Regions from separate parts of the Ensifer sp. Root31 genome, predicted to be linked through region 1. Evidence: riboswitches for the same ligand, from Rfam matches in the RefSeq annotation. Region 1 holds a riboswitch; the other holds the start of a gene.
The links. Region 1 has a riboswitch for FMN ahead of ASD00_RS31975 (6,7-dimethyl-8-ribityllumazine synthase). Riboswitches for the same ligand answer to the same signal wherever they lie in the genome.
Positions count from the first base shown of each region.

Region 2: it holds a riboswitch for FMN, as region 1 does, so the genes downstream of both, ASD00_RS34735 (DMT family transporter) here and ASD00_RS31975 (6,7-dimethyl-8-ribityllumazine synthase) in region 1, are expected to answer to the same signal.

Region 1 covers NZ_LMCO01000056.1:91,080-96,569, forward strand. Annotated here, with positions in the region: gene ASD00_RS31965 (RpiB/LacA/LacB family sugar-phosphate isomerase) at 1-175, shown strand, start outside; gene ASD00_RS31970 (low temperature requirement protein A) at 533-1,810, shown strand; gene ASD00_RS31975 (6,7-dimethyl-8-ribityllumazine synthase) at 2,051-2,524, opposite strand; FMN riboswitch at 2,616-2,765, opposite strand; gene ASD00_RS31980 (TfoX/Sxy family protein) at 2,932-3,285, opposite strand; gene ASD00_RS31985 (ABC transporter ATP-binding protein) at 3,480-4,541, opposite strand; gene ASD00_RS31990 (ABC transporter permease) at 4,546-5,334, opposite strand; gene ASD00_RS31995 (ABC transporter permease subunit) at 5,331-5,490, opposite strand, start outside.
Region 2 covers NZ_LMCO01000066.1:92,781-98,270, reverse strand. Annotated here, with positions in the region: gene clpX (ATP-dependent Clp protease ATP-binding subunit ClpX) at 1-860, shown strand, start outside; gene lon (endopeptidase La) at 1,239-3,659, shown strand; gene hupB (DNA-binding protein HupB) at 3,882-4,157, shown strand; FMN riboswitch at 4,280-4,532, shown strand; gene ASD00_RS34735 (DMT family transporter) at 4,619-5,490, shown strand, end outside.

The DNA of each region.
Region 1 (5,490 bases):
CGCTGAGCGGGCGGCAAAGTCGAACAACGCACAGATCATCACCATGGGCGCGCGCGTCATCGGGCCGGAGCTGGCGAAGTCGATCGTTGATACCTGGCTCGCCTCCGAATTCGACGCGAACGGCCCGTCGGCCGGCAATGTCGACGCGATCGATCGTCTCGACGCGGCGAAGTAAGCGAGCCAACTGCTAGAGCGTTTCCGGTTTAAACGGAGCCACAGACCCGCTCTATCTCTTTGTTTTTACGCATTTCCTGGCGGAAAGCCGATTCGCACTTTTCCTGGAAATGCTCTAATACCGCAATGCACGTTGATCCTCCCTCGCGCATCGCGGCGAGACGCCCGGCAGAGATGCCGGGCGTCTTTTCCTGATTTGCCACTGCCTAATTCGTTTCAGCGTCGTTTGCGCGTCATGTTTGAGGCGCGGCGCTGTCGGGTGTTTTGGCAGACCGCCGGGGCACTGCCGGCTTGACGAAGCTTCTGTAAATATTTGAACATGCTTGCATATCGTCACGTCAGCGAGGAATGCCGCCCCATGCCCGACGCCCCAACGACACCGCCGCATGCCGGAAGCCACCGCCTGGCGCGCATGAGCGGCCGCGACACGCACGAACACCACCGCACAGCCACGACGCTCGAGCTTCTGTTCGACCTGACCTTCGTCATCGCCTTCAGCCTTGCGGCATCGCAGCTTGCGCATCTGATGGCCGAAGGACATTTCAAGGCGGGGCTGATCGGCTTCTTCTTCGCCAGCTTCGCCATCTGCTGGGCCTGGATCAATTTCACCTGGTTTGCTTCCGCCTATGACACCGACGACTGGGTGTTCCGGTGCGTGACCATGGTGCAGATGGTCGGCGTGCTGATCCTGGCGATCGGCCTTCCCGCCATGTTCCGCTCGGTCGACGAGGGTGCCCATCTCGACAATGGCGTGATGGTGCTCGGATACGTCGTCATGCGGGTGGCGATGATCTTCCAGTGGCTGCGCGCCGCCGGCCAAGATCCGGCACGACGGCAGGCCTGCATGACCTATGTGGTAGCGATCACGGTTGCGCAACTCGGCTGGGTCGTGCAGATCTTCGTCGACTTCTCGATCGTTGTCACCTTCGCCATGGTCGTGGCGCTCACCGTCATCGAGATGCTCGGGCCCTATATCGCCGAGACGCGGCATGGCGGCACGCCCTGGCATGCCCACCATATTGCGGAACGCTACGGCCTTCTGGCAATCATCGCGCTCGGAGAAGGCGTCGTCGGCACGGTCGCCTCGATCACGGCGGTGGTGGATGGGGAGGGCTGGAACCTCGACGTGGCGCTCGTCTGCCTTGCGGGCACCGGGCTTACCTTCGGCATGTGGTGGATCTATTTCCTGTTGCCGAGTGCCGAGGTCCTGCACGTGCACCGCAGACGCTCCTTCGTCTGGGGCTATGGTCACATGTTCATTTTCGCCGCGATCGTTGCGACCGGTGCGGGCCTGCATGTCGCCGCCTATTACATCGAGCACAAGGCGCATATCGGGTCGCTTGCGACCGTGTTGACGGTGGCGGTCCCGGTCGCGGCCTATATCGCTCTGGTCTACGGCATGTATGCCTATCTGCTGCGGCAGTCGGAACCGCTTCATGCCTGGCTGCTCGCCGGCACGATGCTGCTGCTTGCGGCGTCGATCGCGGCCGCGATGGCGGGCGTCGACATGGCGATCTGCCTGATCATTCTGATGTTTGCGCCGTTCGTGACCGTCGTCGGTTTCGAGGCGGTCGGTCATCGCCACCGGATGGCGGCGCTGGAACGGTGCCTTGATGAGGCAGAGCCGGTGCATTGAACGCCGGGAATTGGCTATTCGAAACAGCGGTTTGCCGGCTGTTGCTGGCGGCTTGATTCAGGTGGTTCAGAGGTTGATTCAAGCAGGCGCCGCGAAGCGGCTCGATGGTTGCGCATCGGAGCGCTGAGCGAGCCTTGCCCCTCACCCTAGCCTTCTCCCCGCAGGCGGGGAGAAGGTGGCCGGCAGGCCGGATGAGGGGTGGCGGCCGGATACGGCGCGGGCTTGCGGCCCGCCAGCAGATCAGGCGTTGAGCAGCGCCAGCTTGGCGCGGGCGTCGAGGATCTGGGCGCAGGCATTGGCGGCTTCTTCGCCCTTGGCGACGAAGTGTTCGCGGAAGAAGGCGATCAGCGGCGCGCTTTCCTGGAAATTGTGCGGCGTCAGCACGGCCGACAGCACCGGCACGTCGGTATCGAGCTGGACGCGCATCATACCGTCGAGCACCGTGCCAGCGACGAAGTCATGGCGGTAGATGCCGCCATCGACGACGAAGGCGGTGCCGAGGATCGCGGCGTAACGGCCGGTCCTGGCAAGCTTCTGCGCGTGCAGCGGGATTTCCAGCGCGCCTGGCACGTCGAAGATCTCGACGTCGGCGGCACTGCCGCCGAACTTCGTCCATTGGGCGACGAAGGCATCGACACAGCGGTCGACGATGTCGGCGTGCCAGCGGGCACGGACAATCGCAATCTTGGCGGTGGGGTGGGAAAGAATAGTCATGGTCTCAAGCCTTCCAGGGTTTGGCGTTTCCAATTTTCCCGTCGGGCGAACATGCACGCGCGCGAAACCCCGGTGTGGGGTCCACGTTCCTGCTTGCTCTCTTCCATCCGGACTGTGACCGTCGGCTCCGGAATCTGACCGGATCTGCTGACCTCCGAAGTAGACCTCCGAAGCGCTCGCGGGCTTCGATCTTTCGATCGCTACCGCCGGTGGGGAGTTTCACCCCGCCCTGAGAACAAGAGCGACTATATAGATCGGCCGTGCCTGGTCAAACGCATGACGCGACGAAAATCCGGGAAATCGCGACAGATTTTTTCCGTGCCGTATCGCTCCCGGACAAATCTGTTCCCGTCGGGAGCCGCCGTAGTCTGACCTCGGCCGCGTGCCGCGTCGCCGCCACGAGACATTTATCTGCGGACGCGACGCGGGGCTTCGTCTTCGGCGGCGATCGCGCGTGCGGACCAATGGAGCAGCGCCTGCCTGTCATCAAGGCAAGTGACCGGTGCTTCGTAGTAGCGGTGCACGACCACCGGTTTGCCGCCCTTGTTGTAGGTGAACGGCTGACATCCTTCGCTGAGAAGCGCATCTCTCAGGGGCTGATCAACCCTGAAATAGAGGCGATCCTTGATGCTGATGGCGAACTGGCGATCAGCGACAAGATAGGCCCAACCGCCGAAGAAGCGGCCTATGTCAACGGGACCGATATCCGCGAGTTCTTCGTGGATATGGGTGACGAACGCACTCGGCTGCGCTTTAGTCATGGCGGCCGCCGGTGCAAAATGCGCTGTTTTTCATTCGACGGTTCAGGCAATCTCTCCACGGCATGTGCAAGGCAGCTACTGCATGTTTCCTTAAATCCTATTCGATTTAGGGATAAAAACATGCAGCACTTCAAAGCGCTACAGCGACCTTTGCGCGTAACAAGACGCACGCGCTGTAGGGGGACGCTGGAGATCTACTCGCGGATGACGAGCAGGTCCTTGGCGGCAAAGCGGAGCGTGACGTTCGAGCCGAAGGCCGGCGGCGTCAGGCCGGGGTCGTTGAACATGTCGAAGGAGATGACGTCGCCGCCGATGCGCAGCTTGGTGCGGATGACCGAGCCGAGGAAGCTGGTCGAAACCACCTCGCCGGTCAGCGCGGTGTCGCCCCTGGCGCTGTCGGCGATCGAGCCTGCCTCCGGGCGCAGCGCCAGCGAAATGTTGTCGCCACCCTTCATGCCGGCGATCGGCTCCTTCAGCGACACCTGCTGGTTGCCGATGGTGACAGCACCGGCGGCCGGGTCGGCGACCTTGGCTTCGATGATGTTGAGCGTGCCGACGAAGGAGGCGACGAATCGGGTCGCAGGGGTGTTGTAGATCTCGAACGGCGTGCCGATCTGGTCGGCTCGCCCGGAATTCATGACGACGATGCGGTCGGAGATCGACAGGGCTTCTTCCTGGTCATGGGTGACGAAGACAGTGGTGATGCCGAGCTGCTGCTGGATCTGGCGGATTTCCTCGCGCAGCGACACGCGGATCTTGGCGTCGAGCGCCGACAGCGGCTCGTCGAGCAGCAGCACCTGCGGCTTGACGGCGAGGGCGCGCGCGAGCGCCACGCGCTGCTGCTGGCCGCCGGAAAGCTGGTAGGGGAAGCGGTCGGCCAGGTGCTCGAGCTTGATCAGGCTCAGCATCTGCTTGACGCGTGTATCGATCTCCGACTTCTGCGCCCCGGCGACTTTCAGGCCGAAGGCGACGTTGTCGTTGACGTTCATGTTGGGAAACAGCGCATAGGCCTGGAACACCATGCCGATGTTGCGCTGGTTGGGCTTCAGCGTTCCCTGGTCCTTGCTGTCGATGGTGATCGTGCCGCCCGACGGCGTCTCGAAGCCGGCGATCATGCGCAGGATCGTCGTCTTGCCGCAGCCTGACGGGCCTAGGAACGAAACGAACTCGCCCTTGTCGATGACCATGTTGAAGTTGTGCACGACCTGAACCGGGCCGAAGGACTTCTGGATATTGTTCAGTGTCAGGAATGCCATGTGATCAAGCCTTGGCCGGAGCGGATTTCTGGATGCGGGAAACGAGCTGGATCAGACCCATGCTGAGCCAGGTGATGGCGAATGCGATGACCGCGAGCGCCGAAGGCTCATAGGCCTTGTTGGCGCCGACGAGCTGCAGGTACGGACCGAAGGCCGGGCGGTTGAGCAGCGCGGCCATGGTGAATTCGCCCATGACGATCGCAAAGGTGATGAAGGCGCCGGAGAGCACGCCACTCATGACGTTGGGGAAGATGCAGCGAAACAGGATCGTCGGCCATTTGGCGCCGAGGCTTTCGGCGGCTTCCGTCAGCGTGCGGACGTCGATCGCCCGCATCGCGGTATCGACCGCCCGGTACATGTAGGGCAGGGACAGCGTCATGTAGGAGAACATCAACAGCGCATTGGTGCCGGAGATCGAGCCGGTCAGCGGGATCCACGACGAGGAGTTGTAGAGGCGCAGATAGCCGAAGACGATGACGATCGCCGGGATGACCAGCGGCAGAAGGGTGATGAATTCGATGATCGGGCGCACCTGCGGCAGGCGAAGGCGGACCCAATAGGCGGTCGGCACCACCAGCAGCATGCCGAAGACGATGGTCAACACGGCCATCATCATCGAATAGCCGAAGGTCTCGCGGAACTGCAGGTCGGAGAAGACCGAGCGATAGGCGTCGAACGAGTATTCGCCGCGGCGCATGCGCAGCGAGAATTCCAGCGTGCCCAGCAGCGGGATGATGAAGTAGCTTGCACCGATGGCGATGGCGATCCAGGCGCCGAGACGTTGTGCTTTCATTTCTGCCACCGTTCGGCGCGCATACGCAGCCAGATATAGAGAACGTTCGAGATGCCGGTGATGACGATCATGCCGAGCGCCAGCGCATAGCCGAGGTTCGGATTGTGCAGCACGTCGCCGCGGATCTGCGCATAGAGCAGGATCGGCACGATGTTG
Region 2 (5,490 bases), on a different contig from region 1:
TGCCCTTCACGATGGCCGATGCGACGACGCTGACGGAAGCCGGCTATGTCGGTGAAGACGTCGAAAACATCATCCTGAAGCTGCTGCAGGCTGCCGACTACAATGTCGAGCGCGCCCAGCGCGGCATCGTCTACATTGACGAAGTCGACAAGATCTCGCGCAAATCCGACAACCCGTCGATCACCCGTGACGTTTCCGGTGAGGGCGTGCAGCAGGCGCTCTTGAAGATCATGGAAGGCACTGTTGCTTCGGTGCCGCCTCAGGGTGGCCGCAAGCATCCTCAGCAGGAATTCCTGCAGGTGGATACCACCAATATCCTGTTCATCTGCGGCGGCGCCTTCGCCGGCCTCGATAAGATCATCTCCGCCCGTGGCGAGAAGACGTCGATCGGTTTCGGCGCGACGGTTCGCTCGCCGGAAGATCGCCGCGTCGGCGAAGTTCTGCGCGAACTCGAGCCGGAAGATCTGGTTAAGTTCGGCCTGATCCCGGAATTCATCGGCCGTCTGCCGGTTCTGGCAACGCTCGAAGACCTCGATGAGGACGCGCTGATCCAGATCCTGTCCGAGCCGAAGAACGCTCTGATCAAGCAGTACCAGCGGCTGTTCGAGATGGAGGACGTCGAACTGACCTTCCACGAGGACGCGCTGCGCGAGATCGCCCGTCGCGCCATCGTGCGCAAGACCGGCGCCCGTGGCCTGCGCTCGATCATGGAAAAGATCCTGCTCGACACGATGTTCGAGCTGCCGACGCTCGAAGGCGTTCGCGAAGTCGTGATCTCCGACGAGGTGGTGAAGGGTGCGGCGCGGCCGCTCTACATCTATTCCGAGCGCTCGGAAGAGAAGGCGAACGTTTCGGCCTGATCGCAGGCCCACAGATCGGACCTGAAAAAGCCCGCCTCGTGCGGGCTTTTTCATGGCCTTGCACTTAGTTGTTGAGATGGCTTGCGCGGGGGACGATTTAACAATTCGGTTGTTGCTAAAGTGTCTTAACAACGCAATGATGTGACGATTCAGTAGAGGGCCTCGGCCGTTGCATATCCTTGAAGCCTCGTTTTCCGTCGCAAGGTACGCAACAGCAATAAAGCGTAGTCAGAAGGACCCGGCCACTGATGGTGGATGTTGCGGCGAGCCTTGAAAAGGACTCTCTAGCACTCCACTTTCATGTGGAAAATATGACAACCGGGAGTGCCGCTGTGGCTCCCGGGAACGGGCCCGAAATCGGGACGGAAAGGAAATGACATGACGAGCAAAACGTCTCCGGCGACTGAAAGCGCGACCTATCCGGTCTTGCCGCTTCGCGACATTGTAGTCTTCCCGCACATGATCGTGCCGCTCTTTGTCGGCCGTGAAAAGTCCATCCGTGCGCTTGAAGAAGTCATGGGGACCGACAAGCAGATCATGCTTGCCACCCAGATCAACGCGACGGACGACGATCCGGAAGCCTCGGCGATCTACCAGGTGGGCACGATTGCCAATGTCCTGCAGCTCCTGAAGCTGCCCGACGGCACCGTCAAGGTGCTGGTCGAAGGGCGCACGCGCGCCAAGATCGACAGCTACACGCCGCGCGAAGAATTCTACGAAGCGTCCGCACAGGCGCTCGACGAGCCGGAAGAAGATCCGGTCGAGATCGAGGCGCTCAGCCGCTCGGTCGTCTCCGAATTCGAAAGCTACGTGAAACTCAACAAGAAGATTTCTCCGGAAGTCGTCGGCGTCGCGAGCCAGATCGAAGATTATTCGAAGCTTGCCGACACCGTCGCATCGCATCTATCGATCAAGATCGTCGAAAAGCAGGAAATGCTGGAAACCACCAGCGTGAAGATGCGCCTGGAAAAGGCGCTCGGCTTCATGGAAGGTGAGATCTCCGTCCTGCAGGTGGAAAAGCGTATCCGTTCGCGCGTCAAGCGCCAGATGGAGAAGACCCAACGCGAGTACTACCTCAACGAACAGATGAAGGCGATCCAGAAGGAACTCGGCGACGGTGAAGACGGCCGCGACGAGATGGCCGAAATCGAAGAGCGCATCGCCAAGACCAAGCTTTCCAAGGAAGCGCGCGAAAAGGCCGACGCCGAGCTGAAGAAGCTGCGCCAGATGAGCCCGATGTCGGCGGAAGCAACCGTCGTGCGCAACTATCTGGATTGGCTGCTTGGCATGCCGTGGGGCAAGAAGTCCAAGATCAAGACCGATCTGAACCATGCCGAGGAAGTGCTCAACGTCGATCACTTCGGCCTCGACAAGGTCAAGGAGCGCATCGTCGAATATCTCGCCGTCCAGGCCCGTTCGACGAAGATCAAAGGCCCGATCCTGTGCCTCGTCGGCCCTCCGGGCGTCGGCAAGACTTCGCTTGCCAAGTCGATCGCCAAGGCGACCGGCCGCGAATACGTGCGCATGGCGCTGGGTGGCGTTCGTGACGAAGCCGAAATCCGCGGTCACCGCCGCACCTACATTGGCTCGATGCCCGGCAAGGTCGTCCAGTCGATGAAGAAGGCGAAGAAGTCCAACCCGCTCTTCCTGTTCGACGAGATCGACAAGATGGGCCAGGACTTCCGTGGCGACCCGTCCTCGGCTCTGCTGGAGGTGCTGGATCCAGAACAGAACTCGACCTTCATGGATCACTACCTTGAAGTCGAATACGATCTGTCCAACGTGATGTTCATCACCACGGCGAACACGCTGAACATTCCGGCGCCGCTGATGGACCGCATGGAAGTGATCCGTATTGCCGGCTACACCGAAGAGGAAAAGCTGGAAATCGCCAAGCGGCACCTGCTGCCGAAGGCGATCCGCGATCACGCGCTGCAGCCGAAAGAGTTTTCGGTCACCGACGGTGCGCTGATGGCGATCATCCAGACCTACACACGCGAAGCCGGCGTTCGTAACTTCGAGCGCGAACTGATGAAGCTCGCCCGCAAGGCGGTAACCGAGATCATCAAGGGCAAGGCCAAGGCAGTGGCAGTCACTGCCGGCAACATCCAGGACTACCTTGGCGTACCGCGTTATCGTCACGGCGAAGCCGAACGCGACGATCAGGTCGGTGTGGTCACAGGTCTTGCCTGGACCGAGGTCGGCGGCGAACTGCTGACGATCGAAGGCGTCATGATGCCCGGCAAGGGCCGCATGACCGTCACCGGCAACCTGCGCGACGTGATGAAGGAATCGATTTCGGCGGCGGCATCCTATGTCCGCTCGCGGGCGATCGACTTCGGCATTGAGCCGCCGCTGTTCGACAAGCGCGACATCCACGTGCACTTGCCGGAAGGCGCGACGCCCAAGGATGGCCCGTCGGCCGGTGTTGCCATGGCAACAGCGATCGTCTCTGTCATGACCGGTATTCCGATCTCCAAGGACGTGGCGATGACGGGTGAGATCACCCTTCGCGGCCGCGTGCTGCCGATCGGAGGACTGAAGGAAAAACTGCTGGCGGCCGTTCGCGGCGGCATCAAGAAGGTGCTGATCCCCGAGGAAAACGCCAAGGATCTCGCCGAGATCCCGGACAACGTGAAGAACGTGCTGGAGATCATCCCCGTTTCGCGGATGGGTGAAGTGCTCGAGCACGCTCTGGTCCGCGTCCCGGAGCCGATCGAATGGGACCCGGCAAATGAGCCGGCAACCGTCGCCGCGGTTGATTCGCAGGACGAAGCGGGCGCTTCCATCGCCCACTGATTGACAGGACCGGGCGGGTGCAATTGTGTTCCCGTCAGGCCCATTTGGCAGAAAAACAAGGAAGACCGGCCTCTGGCCGGTCTTTTTTGTTGTAAAAGCATGCTGCAAGCCTTGCATTCCAAGGGATTAGGCGCAATTGGGAATGGCAAGACGCGGGCGATGCGCAAGCCGCCGCGGCTTAAAAACACAGTCGTTTCGAACCATTTTGAAAGGGGTGGAAACATGAACAAAAATGAGCTCGTGTCTGCCGTTGCTGAGAAGGCCGGACTTTCCAAGACCGACGCATCTTCCGCAGTTGATGCAGTTTTCGAGACCATCCAGGCTGAACTTAAGGACGGTGGCGACATTCGCCTCGTCGGTTTCGGCAACTTCTCCGTTTCGCGTCGCGAAGCCTCCAAGGGCCGCAACCCGTCCACGGGCGCTGAAGTTGACATCCCGGCACGCAACGTTCCGAAGTTCACGGCCGGCAAGGGCCTGAAGGATGCCGTTAACGGCTGATAGGTTTGCTTGACGGCCGGATACGAGGCCGGCCGTCCAAGTCTTGAAGGGTTCGGTTCACGCCGGACCCTTTTGCGTTTCGGCTGCCCTTGCAGCAGCGCGGTCTTTGGTCTACGGCTCAGCCCTGTTCTCAGGGCGGGGTGAAACTCCCCACCGGCGGTAAGGGCTCAGCGCCGCGCGTCAAATATGACGCGCAACGGACGCTGTGACACTTGAAAGCTGCTGCATAATTTTCTCCTTAAATCGGATTGGATTTAAGGAATTATGCAGCAGGCCCAAGCCCGCGAGCACTTCAGGCGCTGTCGTGTCGGAAGGTTAGCAGATCCGGTGCGATTCCGGAGCCGACGGTCACAGTCCGGATGAAAGAGAATGATCGTGGGTGCGACGGGCGGGCGGTCCGTCGTCGCATCCTGCGCTCATGTGTCCTGATTTGTGTAGGTCCCTGTTTGCGGATGAAGGACATGAGCGAGACGACCCAAGCACTTTTCACCTCCCGTGCCATGGCCGGTGCGGCCTGGATGATACTGGCCGGCGTCGCCTTTGCTCTCCTGAATGTCGTCACGCAATGGATGACGATGCAACTCGGCTTTTCCGCCACCTCGACTGCCTTCTGGCAATATGCATTTGCACTCGTCTTCTCCCTGCCGTTCCTGTTTCGCGCCGGCCTGTCGGCCATGCGCACCGATTACCCCTGGCGTCACGTCATTCGCGTTGCCTTTGCGGCGCTCGGCGTAGGGGCCTGGGTTTCGGGCCTGGCTTCTGTTCCGATCTGGCAGGCGATCGCGCTGGTGATGACATCGCCATTTTTCATCATTCTTGGTGCGCGGCTCTTCCTGGGCGAACGCGTTGGTCCGGCACGCTGGGCAGCGGCGGCAGTCGGCTTTGCCGGCGCCACGATCATCCTGCAGCCCTGGTCGGAAAGCTTCACCCGGGCAGCGCTGCTGCCGGTTTTCTCGGCGCTGCTCTGGGGGGCGGCGTCGCTGATCACCAAGAGCCTGACAGGCATCGAGCGCCCTGAGACGATAACGGTCTGGTTGCTCGTGCTTCTGACGCCGATCAATGGTGTGCTGGCGCTGTCGGCAGGGTTTGTCGTGCCGAGTGGAACTATCCTTGCGCTATTGGTGCTGGCGGGGCTTTTGACCGTGGTGGCACAGTATCTGTTGACGCTTGCCTATACCGTCGCAGACGCAGCGTATGTGCAGCCTTTCGACGATCTCAAGCTACCGCTCAACGTTCTCGCCGGCTGGCTCGTCTTCGGTTATGCGCCGAGCGGCTATCTGTGGCTGGGGGCGGTCCTGATCCTCGGCGCCTCGCTTTTCATCATGCGCAACGA